3 regions of the Mesorhizobium sp. RCAM 06353 genome follow, and region 3 is predicted to be linked to each of the others. Evidence: predicted binding sites of a transcription regulator. Region 3 holds the regulator's gene; each other region holds the start of a gene.

Region 1 (5,088 bases), 3.5 Mb from region 3:
GCTTGGCCTCGACCCTGGTAATGACATCGGCGGCGATGTCGGACAGGTTCTTCACCTTTGCCGCCATGTCCTTGTCGGAAATGGTCCGCGCGGTTGCCGCCAGGCGGTCCGCCGCCGGCTGGGCTTGCGCCAGCAACTCGCGCGCAAACGCGACCCGGCTGCCACTGAGCGAATTGAGGTCGAGCCCTTCAAACAGCTGGCGTGGCGCCAGGACGAACACAAGTCCGGCAAAGACCAACGCGGCGATGATTGCCGACACCAGGAACGGAAAATGGGTGAGGAGGCTCAGCCCGACCAGCAACGCCGCCGAGACAAGGCCCGCCACGATCCAGTTCCAGTCGTTACCGAACAAGCCACGCATCCTAGCCGCGCATCTCAGTTGTAGCCGCGGGCGGCGCGGAAGGCACCCGCCAGATCGCCGCTGCCATCGAATACGCGCGCCGAAGTCGCCTTGGCAAGGCTGTCGAGCTGGCTCTTGTCGGCGTCGCCGAAGGTGATGCCGAATACCGGCACGCGCACCGGGGCGCTACGCCACTGCTGAAGGAAGAAGTCGGCGCTGCCATCCGTCCTGCCATCGGTCATGATGATGATCGCCGGCAGGTATTTCGGCAGGTCAGGTGTCGCGGTGATTTGCTGCAAAGCCTGCTGGGCACAGGCATACATGTCTGTGCCGCCGCCGGCATGTTGGTCAGCGACGTCCGCCAGCAGCTGGGCTTGCCCGGCAACATCGCCGGTCGCCGCGAAATTGGCACGCACGGCGCTGTCGAACGGCAGCACGAAGATGTGGTCGGACGGCGTCCACTGCACCAGCACCTCGCTCGCCTTTTCCGGCGTGAACAGGAACTGTGCGGCGGCCTGCAGCTGTTTCTCGCCCTGGTCCTCCATCGAGCCGGAGAAGTCGAAGCACAGCGCTGTCAGCGAAGGCTTGCGCAGGGCCTCCTGGTAGAGATCGAGCGCCTTGCGGATCACCGCCGGCTCCGGCATCCGGATCGACGTCACCAGCTTGCCCGGATCGAAATTCCAGTCGGGCTCAGCCGCGGCCTGGATCGCCGAGCCACCAAGCGGCAGCCGCCGGCCTGTGTCGGCAATGCGCTTGCGCACGGCGTCCGATTGCAGATAGGCGAGCAGGTCGGTGAAGAACTTTTCGACCTCCGGGCCGCGTCCATGGTCGATGAAGCCAAGCGGCGAATCGCCGACCGCGACGCCGTCGGCCGGATAGACGGCATAGAGCGGCTCCTTGCCCATCTGCTTCAGTTTGTCGTTGGTCTCCTTCAGCGTCGCCTCATAGTTCCACATCGCGTCATAGACGGTGCCCTTGCTGGCGCTGTCGACATAGAGATCGGCGAGCCAGCCCGACGAGCCGGACGAACGCTCGACGCCTTGCAGCAGGGCGCTTACCGTTTCGCGCACGCTCGGATTGTCGAGATCGCCGGGCTCGATCACTTCCTTGCCGCCGAGCGCGCTGGACAGCATGGCCAGATAGGCACTGGCGCCGGAATTGGACTGTGTCGCCGACGTCATCAGGAATTTGAGCTTGCCGTCTTTCACCGCAGCCAGAATGTCCTTCATGAAAACCGGCTTGCCGATCCAGCCGAGCTCCGTGGCCTTGGATTTACGCACGCCCAGAATGACCGGCATCTGCGCGATCGAGGTCAGGTTGCGCACCTTGCGGCCGGAATCGAATAGATCCACCCACACGCTTGAGGCTGGCCAGACGGCGTCTTGGTCAAGTCCGGTGGGTCGTTGCAGGCCAAGGCCGATGTCGAGCGAGCCTTCATAGGCGAAGCTGCAGGTAGCGCCTTGCTTGTCGCAGAACTCCTGCACGATGGGCTGCAGCACCGTGTTCTCGGAACCGGATACAATCGAGAACTTGACGTTGCTCGAATTGCAAGCCGCCAAAATCATTGCGAGGGCCAGCAGCAGAACGGACGTCAGCGTCTTCGGCATGGCGGTTCCGATCAGCTTTGAGTAAGCGCTTTCTTGAGATCGAGCGTCATCTGGTCCATCTGCTTTTCGGCATCCGCCCGCTTCTGGCGGCCTTCCTGCTGGACCTTCAGCACGCCTTGCACCGTGTCGATGAGGTCGCGATTGGCCTGCGCCAGCGTTTCGACATCGACAATGCCGCGTTGCGCCTGCTCCTCGATCGAGATCGCCTGGTCCTTCATCATCTTGGAGGTCTGGCGGATCATCTCGTTGGTGGCGTCCGTCACCGTCTTTTGCAGTTCGAGCGCCGATTTCTGGTTGGTCAGGCCAAGCAGGATCACCATCTTCTGCTTCCAGGCCGGCACGGTCAGCGCCGAGGTCGCCTGCAAATTCTCGATCAGCGTCTCGTCGCCGGACTGGACGATGCGGATCTGCGGCAATTGCTGGATGCCGAGCTGGCGCGCCTGCACCAGATAGAAGACGCGCTTTTCCAGCCGGTCGAGCGCCTGCACCGCGTCTTGATAGGTTTGCGCTTCCAGCGTACCACCAACATCGCCGCCTCCGGCATCGGCGGCAGCCTTCAGTTTCGGCAGTTCGTTGGCGCGGTAGTCGTCAACGAATTTCTTGCCCGCCTGCACATAGGCATCGAGCTTGAGGATGGAGTCCTTGGTCTGCTCGTGCAAGTCGTCGAGCACGGCGATGTCGCGCCGCAGCGTATCCTTGTGACGGTCGAGCTCCAGGCCGATGCGGTCGATCTGCCCGGCCACATCCTCGTATTTTTCCTTGAAGCGCTCGAGCCGTGCCTTGAACGAGGAAAACAGATTGCTCAAAAACCCCTGATCCTTCAGCGAAGCCGGATCGAGGTTCTTGGCCTTCATGATGATGTCGGTCAGGAGATCGCCCGTGTCGCCGAGATCGCGATTGCGCAGCTGCGACAGGATCTTGTCGGCGTAGTCGCTGACGGATTGCTGGGCGCGGTCGCCGAAAACCGAAATCGCGGCGCGGTCGCGCACGTCGATGCTGTTTTCAATCTTGGCGATTTCAGCCGGATTGGCCGTAATGACAGGCAATTGCGAAGTGTCGTCGAGCAGAGTGATGCTGTTCTTGTCGGTCATGCAGACCTCCCCTCAGTGAACAGTATCTCGATAGGCCGGATGTGACAGACATATGTCGCCGCTGTGGACAATGGAAGGCCCGGGCCATTTCGTTGGTGAATAGTTGCTTTTGTCGCACTTATTCTGGTGATTCCTGCCGCGAAACAGGCTGCCTGACGCTCGGGCGGCTCCGCCTACGCCACGGCAGCCGATCCTGCCAGCCATTGCCTGACGATGGCGGCGTCCGGATCACCGATGTCATGGCCTGATGGGATGATCCGGGCGTCGATCTCGCTGCGGCGTTGGCTGAGCAGTGTGACCAGCGCCGGCGCGAAGGGTCCGTAGGTTTCGTCGACGGCGCCGGCGATGATCAGCGTCCGTGTTCCCGCAAGATCCGTCGCCGGCACGTCGTCAAGCACAGGCATTGGCCTCAGCAGTGCCGCCCTGCGGACGATGCCCGGATGGAGCAGCATCAGGCTGGAAACCAGATTGGCGCCGTTCGAATAGCCGAGAAAAGCAGCGCGGGTGAGATCGAGCCCATGGCGCTTGGCGGCCTCGTTTGCAAATGCCGAGAAGGCAGCCGTTTCGGTGACGATGCTCTTCTGTTCGAAACGCGTCGGGCTTATCCGCTCGAACCAGCGAAAACCGTCCTCCTGGGGGATACGGCCACGCGCCGCCACCAGCACGGCGCCGGGCGCGATCTGTCTTGCCAGCGGCACCAGAGTGGTCTCGTCGACACCCGACCCATGCAGCAGGAACAGGCATTCACGGCTGTCGCCGCCAGCGCCCAGGAGACGGTAGTGAAAGGCTAGATCCGTGAGCAGCGGGCCGCTTTCGACGACGACGCCAGTCATCCCGCATCCTCTTGATTATATGAGGTTCCGCTCAATTTGCCGGCTTCAAAACGCAATATGTTCGTGCTCCGCGAAAGTTGATTGAACCAGGCGCATTCCAGCCCGTTTCTGCGCCGATATACTCCACGTGGGAGGAATCGAAGCGGTGCGCCGGGGGTCGCATTGCTGGACATGAACAACCAGCTTTGAGGCCTTTTGTCGATGACTACCCCTGTTTTGTCGGATCGCAATATGCGTATCCCGGATCGCAATTTGCGTACCCCCGAACGCGACACGCGTATCCCGGATCGCGATACGCGTGTCGATGTGTTGCGCGCGCTTGCGCTCATCATCATTTTCATCGACCACGTGCCGGGCACGGCTTTCGAGGCCTTCACATACAAGAATTTCGGTTTCTCCGACGCGGCCGAGGCATTCGTTTTGATTTCCGGCATCTCGGTCGCGCTTGCCTATGGCAACAAGTTCCGGCCGGGTGGCCAGCTTCTGGCCACATTGAAGATGTGGCGGCGGGCAGGCATGCTCTACGTCGCCCATATTGTCACGACCATGGTGGTGATCGCCCTGTTCTGCGCCGTGGCGGTGTTCGCCAGGCGGCCGGAACTGCTCAAGCTGATCAACATCGAGCCATTGATGAAGAACACGCCGGAAGTGCTGGTCGGCATCGTCACGCTCGGCCATCAGCTCGGCTACAACAACATCCTGCCGGTCTATGCCGCGCTGCTTTTGATGGCGCCGGCCTTCGTCCTGCTGATCAGCTACAGGCCTGTCGCGGCGCTTGCCGCCTCCGGCGCGCTGTGGCTCGTCGCCGGCATCTGGCAGATCGCCCCGCCCAACTATCCCGAACCCGGTTTCTGGTTCCTGAACCCGCTGTCCTGGCAGTTCCTGTTCAACATCGGCTTGGCCAGCATGCTGCATGTCAGGCGCGGCGGCGTCATTCCGGTCAACCGCTGGCTGGTCGGCGCGGCCGCGGCCTATGTGGCGACGGCTCTGGTCTGGGTGCACAGTCCGCTCTGGGGGCAGATAACCTGGTTCAAGCTACCGGTGGTGATCGGTGGCTTCGACAAGACTTTCCTGTCGCTGCCGCGTCTGTTGCATATCCTGGCGGTCAGCTACCTCATCGTCGCCTTGCCGGCGCTGTCAAACCTGTTCCGCACCAGCCCGGACCATCCACTGGCGATACTCGGCAAGCGTTCGCTGCCGGTCTTCATCGCCGGCAC
Region 2 (5,088 bases), 3.5 Mb from region 3:
CGCCAGCCTCTCGTCAAACCTGTACCTATACGCCGCTTCGGTCAATCACGAGATCGGCAGCGCCAAAGCGAGCCTTCGCCGTCAATTGCTGGTGCCAATAGGGGTAGAGCAAAGGCGGCCGGCTGACCGCGTCGAGGCGCTGGCGTTCCTCAAGGCTGAGCTCCAGGCTTGCCGCCGCGAGATTGTCCTTGAGTTGGACATCGTTGCGGGCGCCGATCACCAACGAGGAGACGGCGGGGCGGCCGAGCAGCCAGGCAAGCGCCACCTGTGCCGCCGACACCCCGCGGGCCTTGCCGACCTCGACCAGCACGTCGACGATCTGCCAGAGCCGGTCCTCATCGCGGATCGGCGGCTCGGACCAGCCGGCGAGCTGCCGAGCGGTCGGGCTGTCGCGGCGGTATTTGCCGGACAGCAGGCCGCCGGCGAGCGGGCTCCAGACCAGCACGCCCAGCCCCTGGTCGACCGAGATCGGCAGCAGCTCGTATTCGGCTTCGCGGGCCTCTAGCGTGTAGTGGATCTGCTGGGTGACGAAGCGCTGCTGGTGGCGGCTGTCGCTAATCCCGAGCGCCTTCATCACTTGCCAGCCGGACCAGTTGGAGCAGCCGATATAGCGCACCTTGCCCTGGCTGACCAAAGTGTCGAGCGCGGCGACCGTTTCCTCGACCGGGGTAAGGCCGTCCCATTGGTGGACGAAATAGATGTCGATGACGTCGGTCTTCAGCCGCTTCAGGCTCTTTTCGCATTCGCGGATCAGATGGTGGCGGGACAGTCCTTCGTCGTTCGGTCCGCTGCCGATCCGCATGCGCGCCTTGGAGGCGATCAGCACGTCGTTCTTGCGCTTGCCGCCGAGCGCCTCGCCGATGATCTCCTCCGACAGGCCGTTCGAATAGACATTGGCGGTGTCGATGAGGTTGATGCCGGCGTCGATGCACATGTCGATCATCCGCTTGGCTTCAGTAAGATCGCTGTTGCCGACCGCGGCGAATGGCCCGGTGCCACCGAAGGTCATGGTGCCCAGGGTGAGTGTCGAAACCTTCAGGCCGGAACGGCCGAGAGTACGGTATTCCATGTCAGTCCTCGCGATTGTGTTGAATTGGGGCGCCGCCAAAGGGCAGCCCGGAATGCGACCAGGGATTTGTAGGACAATTTGGTCGGCTTGTCGCCATGCCAAGACGACGGATCGATCGTACCTCGCGGGATTGGCGGTGACGGCAATCGCGCTCGGGCTGCAATAAAACCGTCACTGCCGGCCTATATTGAATTCGGCTAAGGTGTTTCCATTCCAGGCCGCAGGCCAGCAGTTTGGGGTGCCGGACAAGAACCGACAGGCTTGCAAGCGGAGCGACCGATATGACCGAGCTGAGACAGAATTCTCCCGCCAAGGACTGGCTTGAAGCCGAACTCGCCGACACGCTCGACGAAGATTATGAGCTCGAAATGTCCGAGCCGGCGCTGTCGATGGAGATCGCCAAGATCTACAAGAACGCGCATCCGCCTTCGATCGACCGCATGCAGTATTTTCGCGACCTGATCAGCCTGCAGTCCGAATTGATCAAGCTGCAGTCCTGGGTCGCCTATCACAAGAAGAAGCTGGTGGTCATTTTCGAGGGCCGCGATTCCGCCGGCAAGGGCGGCGTCATCAAGCGCATCACCCAGCGGCTCAATCCGCGCATCTGCCGCGTCGTGGCGCTGCCGGCGCCGACCGAACGCGAGAAGTCGCAATGGTACTTCCAGCGTTATGTGCCGCATCTGCCGGCGGGTGGCGAGATCGTGCTGTTCGACCGCTCCTGGTACAACCGCTCCGGCGTCGAACGAGTGATGGGATTTGCCGATGGAGGCCAGGTCGAGGAATTTTTCCGCGACGTGCCGGAGTTTGAGCGCATGCTGGTGCGCTCAGGCATCACCGTGGTCAAATACTGGTTCTCGATCACCGACGAGGAACAGCAGATGCGCTTCCTGATGCGCATCCACGACCCGATGAAGCAGTGGAAGCTGTCACCGATGGATTTGCAGTCGCGCGTGCGCTGGGAGCAATACACCAAGGCCAAGGAAGAGACCTTCGCCCGCACCAACATTCCCGAAGCGCCCTGGTTCATCGTCGAGGGCAACGACAAGAAGCGGGCGCGGCTGAACTGCATCGACCATCTGCTCAAGCAGCTGCCATATGAAGAGGTGCCGCACGAGGAGATCACGCTGCCGGAGCGTGTCTTCAATCCCGAATACGAACGCCAGACGCTGCCGCGCGAGCTTTACGTGCCGGAGAAGTATTGAAATTAGCTCCCTTCTCCCCGTTTACGGGGAGAAGGTGCCGGCCGGCGGATGAGGGGCAGCGCGAACCTCGATAGGTTGCCAAATCGCGTTGCGCGAGCCAGACCATATTCCCATCGGCGGTGTTGTCGATAACGCAATCTTCAGCCGTCAGCACCGCCCCTCATTGACCTGCCGGGCATTTCTCCCCGTAGAACGGGGAGAAAGTGGCTAACCCCGCTTGATCACCACATGCGTGGCAAGCGCTGTCGCCACCTGCTCGGTGCACTCGTAGCCCAGCTTCAACATATCCAAACCGGCAAAAAGGTTCTCGCCCTTGCCAAGCAGCACGGGCGAGATTGCCAGATGCATCTCGTCGATCAAGCTCTCCTGCAGATATTGCCGGATGGTGGCGACGCCGCCACCAATCCGCACATCCTTGCCATCAGCTGCCGCCTTTGCCTGCTCGAGCGCCGAATGGATGCCGTCGGTCACGAAATAAAAGGTCGTGCCGCCTTCCATCGTGATGGGCGCCCGCTCGTGGTGCGTCAGCACGAAAACCGGCACATGGTAGGGCGGGTTGTCGCCCCACCAGCCTTTCCAGCTGTCGTCAGGCCATTCGCCGCGGATCGGCCCGAACATATTGCGGCCGAGGATCCAGGCGCCGACATTCTCGAAGCTGCGGGCCGCGAACGCCTCGTTGACGTCGGTGGTGCCGCCATCTTTTCCGAGCACCATCTCACGGAAGGTGCGGGTGTCGACAAACCACTTGTGCAAGGATTGCCCACCAACGCCGAGCGGATTTTGCAAGTCCTGATCGGGACCGGCGCCATAGCCGTCGAGCGATAGGGTGAAGGCGTTGACGCGAAGTTTGGGCATGGAGGCCTCCTAACCAATTATGTCTGCAAGCGGTCTCTTGTAGCAAACCGATTGCAATTCGCAAGCGGTGTTCCCCACGATGCAGACACGTCCTGACAACGTCGCCAAGTGACGTCCGGAATGTTGCGTAGTGATGCGCTGGGATAGTCAGTGGTGGCCGCCGAAGCAGACGCAATATCAGGCTATTCGCCGGTGAGTTCCATGAAGCGGATGTGGTTGCTGAACGGGTCGATGACCTCGACCGTCAGCCGTCCATCCTCCTGTTCCAGACCAGGCTTCATGTAGCGGTAGTGCTTGGCCGCAAGCTCTTTGTGAAAGTCGCGGATGCCTTTCATGTACACAACCATGTTGCCGCCCGGCGTCGCGTCGCCGGCATGTTCGGACAAATGCAGGACAAGGTTGCCGCGCGAGACCTGCGTGTACAGCGGGAAGTTCTCGCCGTAGCGATGCTCCCAGTCCACGGCGAAGCCGAGGTAGCCGAGATAGAATTCGTGCGCCTTGGCAATGTCGAAGATGCGCACGATCGGCGCCGTCCGTTCGAAGACGATTGTCTCCTGCCTGGCTGCGGGCGCATCGATTTTCGCCGACAGGATGTTCCAGGTCGCCAGTCCGAACTGGCGCGCGACGATCTCCAGGGCCTCGCTGTGGCTGATCGTCAGGTCGCGGGCGGCAAGCGCCTCCCGCATGGATTTCGCCATGGTCTTGGCATCACGATAGGCAAGCATGTCCGTTTCCTCGGGTCACGGCGAAGTCTTCGTCAGTGCCCGCATTGCCGACGCCTTCGCCCCGACGGTGAAACGGGTCAGGAAGCATCCTCTGGAGGCGTTCGCCATACCTCTTGGCGAGGTGCGGGCTGCCGGTCGCCTCCGACCGTGCCGCCATCATAGCCGGGTCACGCTGATCTTGTCAGCGCAAAAAATCGGTTGGATTTGCGGAATGTGGCAGGCTCTCGGTGGCAAGGGCCACGTGCCAAGGCGCGAAAAGCTATTCCATCGACAGGATGAGATTGCGCACGACCGGATAGATTTCACGCTCCCAGCGTTTGCCGTTGAAGACGCCATAATGGCCCACATTGGCCTGCAGGTGATGGCGTTTGAGATGCGGACGCAGTGACCGGCACAATTCATGCGCGGCCGAAGTCTGTCCGAGTGCGCAGATATCGTCGCGCCCGCCTTCGACGGTGAGCAGCGCGGTGTTGCGGATCGCGCCCGGATCGACCAGGCTGCCACGGAAAGTGTAGGTCCCGGTGGCGATCTCCGCCTTCTGGAGCACGCGGTCTATGGTCTCGAGATAGAATTCCTCGGTGAGGTCGAGCACCGCCAGATACTCGTCATAGAAAGTCTTGATCTTCTCGGCCTCGGCGGTCTCGCCGGCGGCCAGATGGTCGTGCAGTTTACGGTGCGCTTTCGTGTGCCGGTCCATGTTCATACCCATGAACGCGGCAAGCTGGAGAAAGCCCGGATAGACCCGGCGTCCACCGCCGGCATGGCGCCAGGGCACACCCGAGATGACGGAATTCTGGAACCAGGACAGCGACTTGCTGACGGCGAATTCGTTGACCTTGGTAGGACTTTCTCGTGGATCGATCGGACCCGCCATCAGCGTCATCGAGCGCGGCGTCGCCGGGTGCCTGTCCTCGGACATGACCGCGACGGCAGCAAGCGCCTGAACGCAGGGCTGGCAAACCGCCAGTATATGCGCGCCCGGGCCGATCGCCTGCAGGAAGCGGATGATGTAGTCGACATAGTCGTCCACCCCAAAGCGGCCAGCCGCGAGCGGCACGTCGCGAGCATTGGCCCAGTCGGTGATGTAGACCTCATGGTCAGCCAGAAGCGTTTCCACCGTACCGTGAAGCAGCGTCGAGAAATGCCCCGACAGCGGGGCAATCACCATCACCCGGGGCTGGCGCGTATCCATATCCTTGGCGAAGCGCAGAAGCTTGCCGAACGGCAGGTCGAGCGC
Region 3 (5,088 bases):
ATCGGTGTTCTGGCCGGCACATACATGGCCGAATATGGCCGCTTCTCGAAACTCACCACCGTGGTGCGCTTCATCAACGACATCCTTCTGTCGGCGCCGTCGATCATCATCGGCCTGTTCGTCTATGAGCTGATGGTGCGGCCGATGGGGCATTTCTCGGCGATCGCCGGCGCCGTCGCGCTTGCCATCCTGGTCATCCCGGTCGTCGTGCGCACCACCGAGGACATGCTCAACCTGGTGCCCAACGCCTTGCGCGAAGCCGGCACCGCGATCGGCGCGCCGCGCTGGGTGGTCATCAAGTCAGTCGCCTACCGCGCCGCGCTGTCGGGCATTGTCACCGGCATATTGCTGGCCATCGCCCGCATCTCCGGCGAGACGGCACCCCTTCTTTTCACGGCGTTGAACAACCAGTTCTGGTCGAGCAATCTCAACGCGCCAATGGCCAGCCTGCCTGTGACCATCTTCCAGTTCGCTCTCAGCCCTTACGAGGAATGGCAGCAACTGGCCTGGACTGGTGCACTCATCATCACATTGACGGTTCTCGCGCTCAGCATCTTTGCGCGCAGCTTGACCGGACGCAGAGAGGACAAATGAGCCAGATGTTGTCTCCAGACATGACGATCGCCGCCGAGGCAGCCGCCAAGGTAAAGATCGAGGTCAAGAACCTCAACTTCTATTATGGCCAGTCGAAGGCGCTGAAGGATATCACGCTGTCGCTGCCCGAGCGCAGCGTCACCGCCTTCATCGGACCGTCGGGGTGCGGAAAGTCGACGCTGCTGCGCGTCTTCAACCGCATCTATGAACTCTATCCCAAGCAGACCGCCGAGGGCCAGGTGCTGCTCGACGGCAAGAACGTTCTCGACCGTTCGCAGGATCTCAACCTGCTGCGCACCAAGATCGGCATGGTGTTCCAGAAGCCGACGCCGTTCCCGATGTCGATCTATGAGAATATCGCCTTCGGCGTCAGGCTCTATGAGAAGATCAGCAAGGCCGAGATGGACGGCCGCGTCGAGCAGGCGCTGAAGCGCGCAGCCCTGTGGAACGAGGTCAAGGACAAGCTCAATGCCAGCGGCCTCAGCCTGTCAGGCGGCCAGCAGCAGCGGCTGTGCATCGCCCGCACGGTGGCGGTGAAGCCGGAAGTCATCCTGCTCGACGAGCCGGCCTCGGCGCTCGATCCGCTGTCGACCGCCAAGATCGAGGAGCTGATCGACGAGCTGCAGGCCGACTACACGATCGTCATCGTCACCCACAATATGCAGCAGGCGGCGCGCGTCTCGAAGCAGACCGCCTTCATGTATCTGGGCGAACTGGTCGAGTTCGACAAAACCGAGAAGATATTCACGTCGCCTCGCGAGAAGCGCACGCAAGACTACATCACCGGCCGCTTCGGCTGATCGCACGCATACGAGGACCAGGATCATGGCCGAACACACAGTCGCAGCCTTCGATGAGGATCTCGGACAGATCAGCAGGCTGATCAGCGACATGGGCGACCTCGCCGGCTCGATGGTCGGCGGCGCCACCAAGGCGCTGCTGAATTCCGACAACGCGCTGGCACAGCGTGTGGTCTCCGACGATGCCATCATGGACGCGCGCCAGCGCGAACTCGACGACCGCGCCATCACGCTGATCGCCAAGCGCCAGCCGATGGCCGATGATCTGCGCCATGTCGTCGGCTCGATCCGCATGGCCGGCGACCTCGAGCGCATTGGCGACCTTGCCAAGAACATCGCCAAGCGCGTCGGCACCGTCGGTCTCAGCGCCACGCCGCGCGACCTGTCGCACTCCATCGACGCCATGGCGCAGCTGGTGCTGATCCAGGTGCAGGGCGTGATCGAAGAGTATGCGGCGCGCGATGCCGCGGCACTGGCGAAGCTGCGCGCCGACGACGAACGCATCGACGTCAAATACACCTCCGTCTTCCGCGAACTGCTGACTTACATGATGGAAGATCCGCGCAACATCACGGCGTGCACGCATCTGTTGTTCTGCGCCAAGAATCTCGAACGCATCGGCGACCACGTGACCAACATCGCCGAAAACGCCTACTATGTCCTGACCGGCACGCAGTTGCCCGCCAATCGTCCCAAGCAGGATGAGACGGCGATGTCGGCGCCCGCGGCCTGACGCAAGAGGTGACCAATCAATGATCGCGCCACGCATTATGGTGGTGGAGGATGAGGAGCCGCTGGGGGTGCTGCTCCGTTACAATCTTGAATCCGAAGGCTACCAGGTGGAGGTGGTGCCGCGCGGCGACGAGGCTGAAATCCGCCTGCAGGAGAACGTGCCCGACCTTCTGGTGCTCGACTGGATGGTGCCGGCGGTGTCCGGCATCGAACTCTGTCGGCGCCTGCGGATGCGGCCCGAGACCGAGCGGCTGCCGATCATCATGCTGACCGCGCGGGGCGAAGAAAGCGACCGCGTACGTGGGCTCTCGACCGGCGCCGACGACTATCTGGTCAAGCCGTTCTCGACGCCGGAATTCATGGCTCGCGTCAAGGCGCTGCTGCGCCGCGCCAAGCCGGAAGTTCTGTCAAGCGTGCTCAAGGTCGGCGATATCGTGCTCGACCGTGAATCGCACCGGGTCTATCGCAAGAAGAGCGAGATCCGGCTCGGCCCGACCGAGTTCCGCCTGCTTGAATTCATGATGCGCCATCCCGGCCGCGTGTTCTCGCGCAGCCAGCTGCTCGACAATGTCTGGGGCGAGACGATCTATATCGACGAGCGCACGGTGGACGTGCATGTCGGCCGGCTGCGCAAGGCGGTCAACAATGGCCGCATGCCGGACGTTATCCGCACCATTCGTGGGGCGGGCTACGCGATCCGCGAGGATTGAGCGCGACCTGATTCAGGCTACGTTTTTCTTTGCGGCAAGGCCTGATTTCGCCTGCACGCCTGGCGCGAAAATCTCCTGGTCGACGAAGGTCAATGCGCGCATGGCGCAGCCTTCGCGGATGAGGGGAAGTTCGTTCGGTTCGGTGTCGAAGGAAATCGATTTCGAGTGTTGGCCGCCGGCGGTCTGGGCGATGGCCTCGCGCAATGCCGGCTCGATCAGGTCGAAGGCGGCGGCGCTGACGCCGACCATGGCGACGGGTGCGGGATCGATCAGAGCGAACAGGCTGCCGAGGCCGTAGCCCAGTGCCTCGCCGGCTTTGCGGTAGGCTTCGCGCTCGGGTCCGTCTCGTTCGCGTGCCGTGGCGGCGAGCGCCCGCATCTGCGCGTCGCTGACATCGGCGACCGGCTCGGTGTCCTCACTGAGTTGCCTGGCGTTACGCCAGATGGCGTAGTTGCCGGCATAGGCCTCGACGCAGCCGCGGCGTCCGCAGCGGCAGAGCGCGCCGCCGGGCCGATGGATCATGTGGCCGAACTCGCCGCCCGAGGAATGGGTGCCGGTGAACAGCTCGCCCTTCAGCACCAGGCCCATGCCGATGCCGTGCGACAGAAGGATGGCGATGAAGTCGTCGCGGTAGCGCTCGGGATCGCGCCAGCGCAGCGCCACCGCCATCATGTTGCAGTCGTTTTCCATGGTGGCGGGGATGCCGAACTCGGCCTCGAGTATGTCGGCGAAGGCGATGTTGGTCTGCGGCGTGATCGGCGACCAGAGCATCGCCCGGGCCGCGGTGTCGGTGATGCCCTGGATCGCCAGCGCGATGCGGGCGACGCTGCGCACGTCGATATCGGGATCCTCGAGGCGCCGCCGCACGATGGCGACGCATTCGCCGATCAGCGCTTCGCGCGACATGGTCAGCGTGTCCAGCCGGCGCTGTTCTTCCGATACGACCTGGCCGGCATAGTCGATGACGGCGACGGAGAGGAAATTCAGCGACAGCACCACGGTCATGACAGCCGCGGCCTCGGGGTTCAGGCCGAGGCCGACCTGCGGCCGGCCGCGTTTGAGCGCGCCGGCCTCGCTCGGCTTGCCTTCGGCCAGGATGCCTTCGCCGATCAGGTCGGAAGAGATCGCCGATATGGTCGAGTGGCTGAGGCCGGTGGTCGCGGCAATCTCGGTGCGCGACGGCCGACCGGCCCGGCGCACGGCCGCAATCACCATGGCGCGGTTGCGCCGGCGCAGATCGTCGTGGCGGATTCCGACCGACATGTTTTCCCACATCCTCCCGGTCGCCGCGGTTCCTCCGGCCCCTCGAACGCTGCCAGCGACACGGTCAAATACTGGCAGAAGCGGCCCGCCCTGTCATTTATTTATTCCGAGGCTCGAAAAAAATTCGCGAGGACATCAAAATCCATCAGAATCGTTGTTGACAGCGTTCCGGTGTTGCATCAGTGTTTTTTCGAGGCTCGAAAAAATAGAGCCTTTGTGCCGGCCTTAGGGCCAGTTTGGTCGCGCCATACGCGGCGCAGGGAGGAATATCATGAAGAGATTCACAGCCGCCATCCTGGCGGGTGTCGCCATGTCGCTGACGCTCGTGTCGGTCGCGCAGGCGAAGGACAAGGTCATCGGCGTTTCGTGGTCCAACTTCCAGGAAGAGCGCTGGAAGACCGACGAAGCCGCGATGAAGAAGGCGATCGAAGCCGCCGGCGACAAGTACATCTCCGCCGATGCGCAGTCCAACCCCGGCAAGCAGCTTACCGATGTCGAAAGCCTGATTTCGCAGGGCGCCAATTCGCTGATCATCCTGGCGCAGGACGCCTCGGCCATCGGTCCGGCCGTGCAGAAGGCGCTGGACGAAGGTATTCCGGTCGTCGGCTATGACCGCCTGATCGAGAACAAGGACGTCTTCTATCTGACCTTCGACAACAAGGAAGTCGGGCGCTTGCAGGCGGCTGCGGTGTTCAAGGCCAAGCCGGAAGGCAACTATGTCTTCATCAAGGGCTCGGGTGCCGATCCGAATGCCGATTTCCTGTTCTCGGGCTCGATGGAAGTGCTCAAGGCGGCCATCGACAGCGGCAAGATCAAGAATGTCGGCGAGGCCTATACGGACGGCTGGCTGCCCGCCAACGCTCAGAAGAACATGGAGCAGTTCCTGACCGCCAACGACAACAAGGTCGATGCCGTGGTCGCGGCCAATGACGGCACCGCCGGCGGCGTCGTCGCGGCGCTGACGGCGCAGGGTTTGGCTGGTACCGTGC

What was found. The regulator PhoB, encoded in region 3, activates phosphate uptake and scavenging genes when phosphate is short. The targets are predictions, from matches to a motif close to TGTCATNNANCTGTCAT.
Region 1: the regulator PhoB is predicted to act here: its motif matches at 3,080-3,096, upstream of AC56QX_RS26495 (toxic anion resistance protein).
Region 2: the regulator PhoB is predicted to act here: its motif matches at 1,228-1,244, upstream of ppk2 (polyphosphate kinase 2).

Annotation. Positions count from the first base shown of each region.
Region 1 covers NZ_CM185031.1:5,440,039-5,445,126, reverse strand. The annotation lists gene AC56QX_RS26505 (5-bromo-4-chloroindolyl phosphate hydrolysis family protein) at 1-361, opposite strand, end outside; gene AC56QX_RS26500 (substrate-binding domain-containing protein) at 376-1,947, opposite strand; gene AC56QX_RS26495 (toxic anion resistance protein) at 1,959-3,038, opposite strand; gene AC56QX_RS26490 (alpha/beta hydrolase) at 3,212-3,871, opposite strand; gene AC56QX_RS26485 (OpgC family protein) at 4,103-5,088, shown strand, end outside.
Region 2 covers NZ_CM185031.1:5,428,892-5,433,979, reverse strand. The annotation lists gene AC56QX_RS26440 (aldo/keto reductase) at 26-1,069, opposite strand; gene ppk2 (polyphosphate kinase 2) at 1,351-2,271, shown strand; gene AC56QX_RS26430 (dihydrofolate reductase family protein) at 2,479-3,126, opposite strand; gene AC56QX_RS26425 (glyoxalase superfamily protein) at 3,309-3,851, opposite strand; gene AC56QX_RS26420 (polyhydroxyalkanoate depolymerase) at 4,111-5,088, opposite strand, start outside.
Region 3 covers NZ_CM185031.1:1,949,323-1,954,410, forward strand. The annotation lists gene pstA (phosphate ABC transporter permease PstA) at 1-594, shown strand, start outside; gene pstB (phosphate ABC transporter ATP-binding protein PstB) at 591-1,394, shown strand; gene phoU (phosphate signaling complex protein PhoU) at 1,420-2,127, shown strand; gene phoB (phosphate regulon transcriptional regulator PhoB) at 2,147-2,836, shown strand; gene AC56QX_RS09195 (ROK family protein) at 2,849-4,099, opposite strand; gene xylF (D-xylose ABC transporter substrate-binding protein) at 4,371-5,088, shown strand, end outside.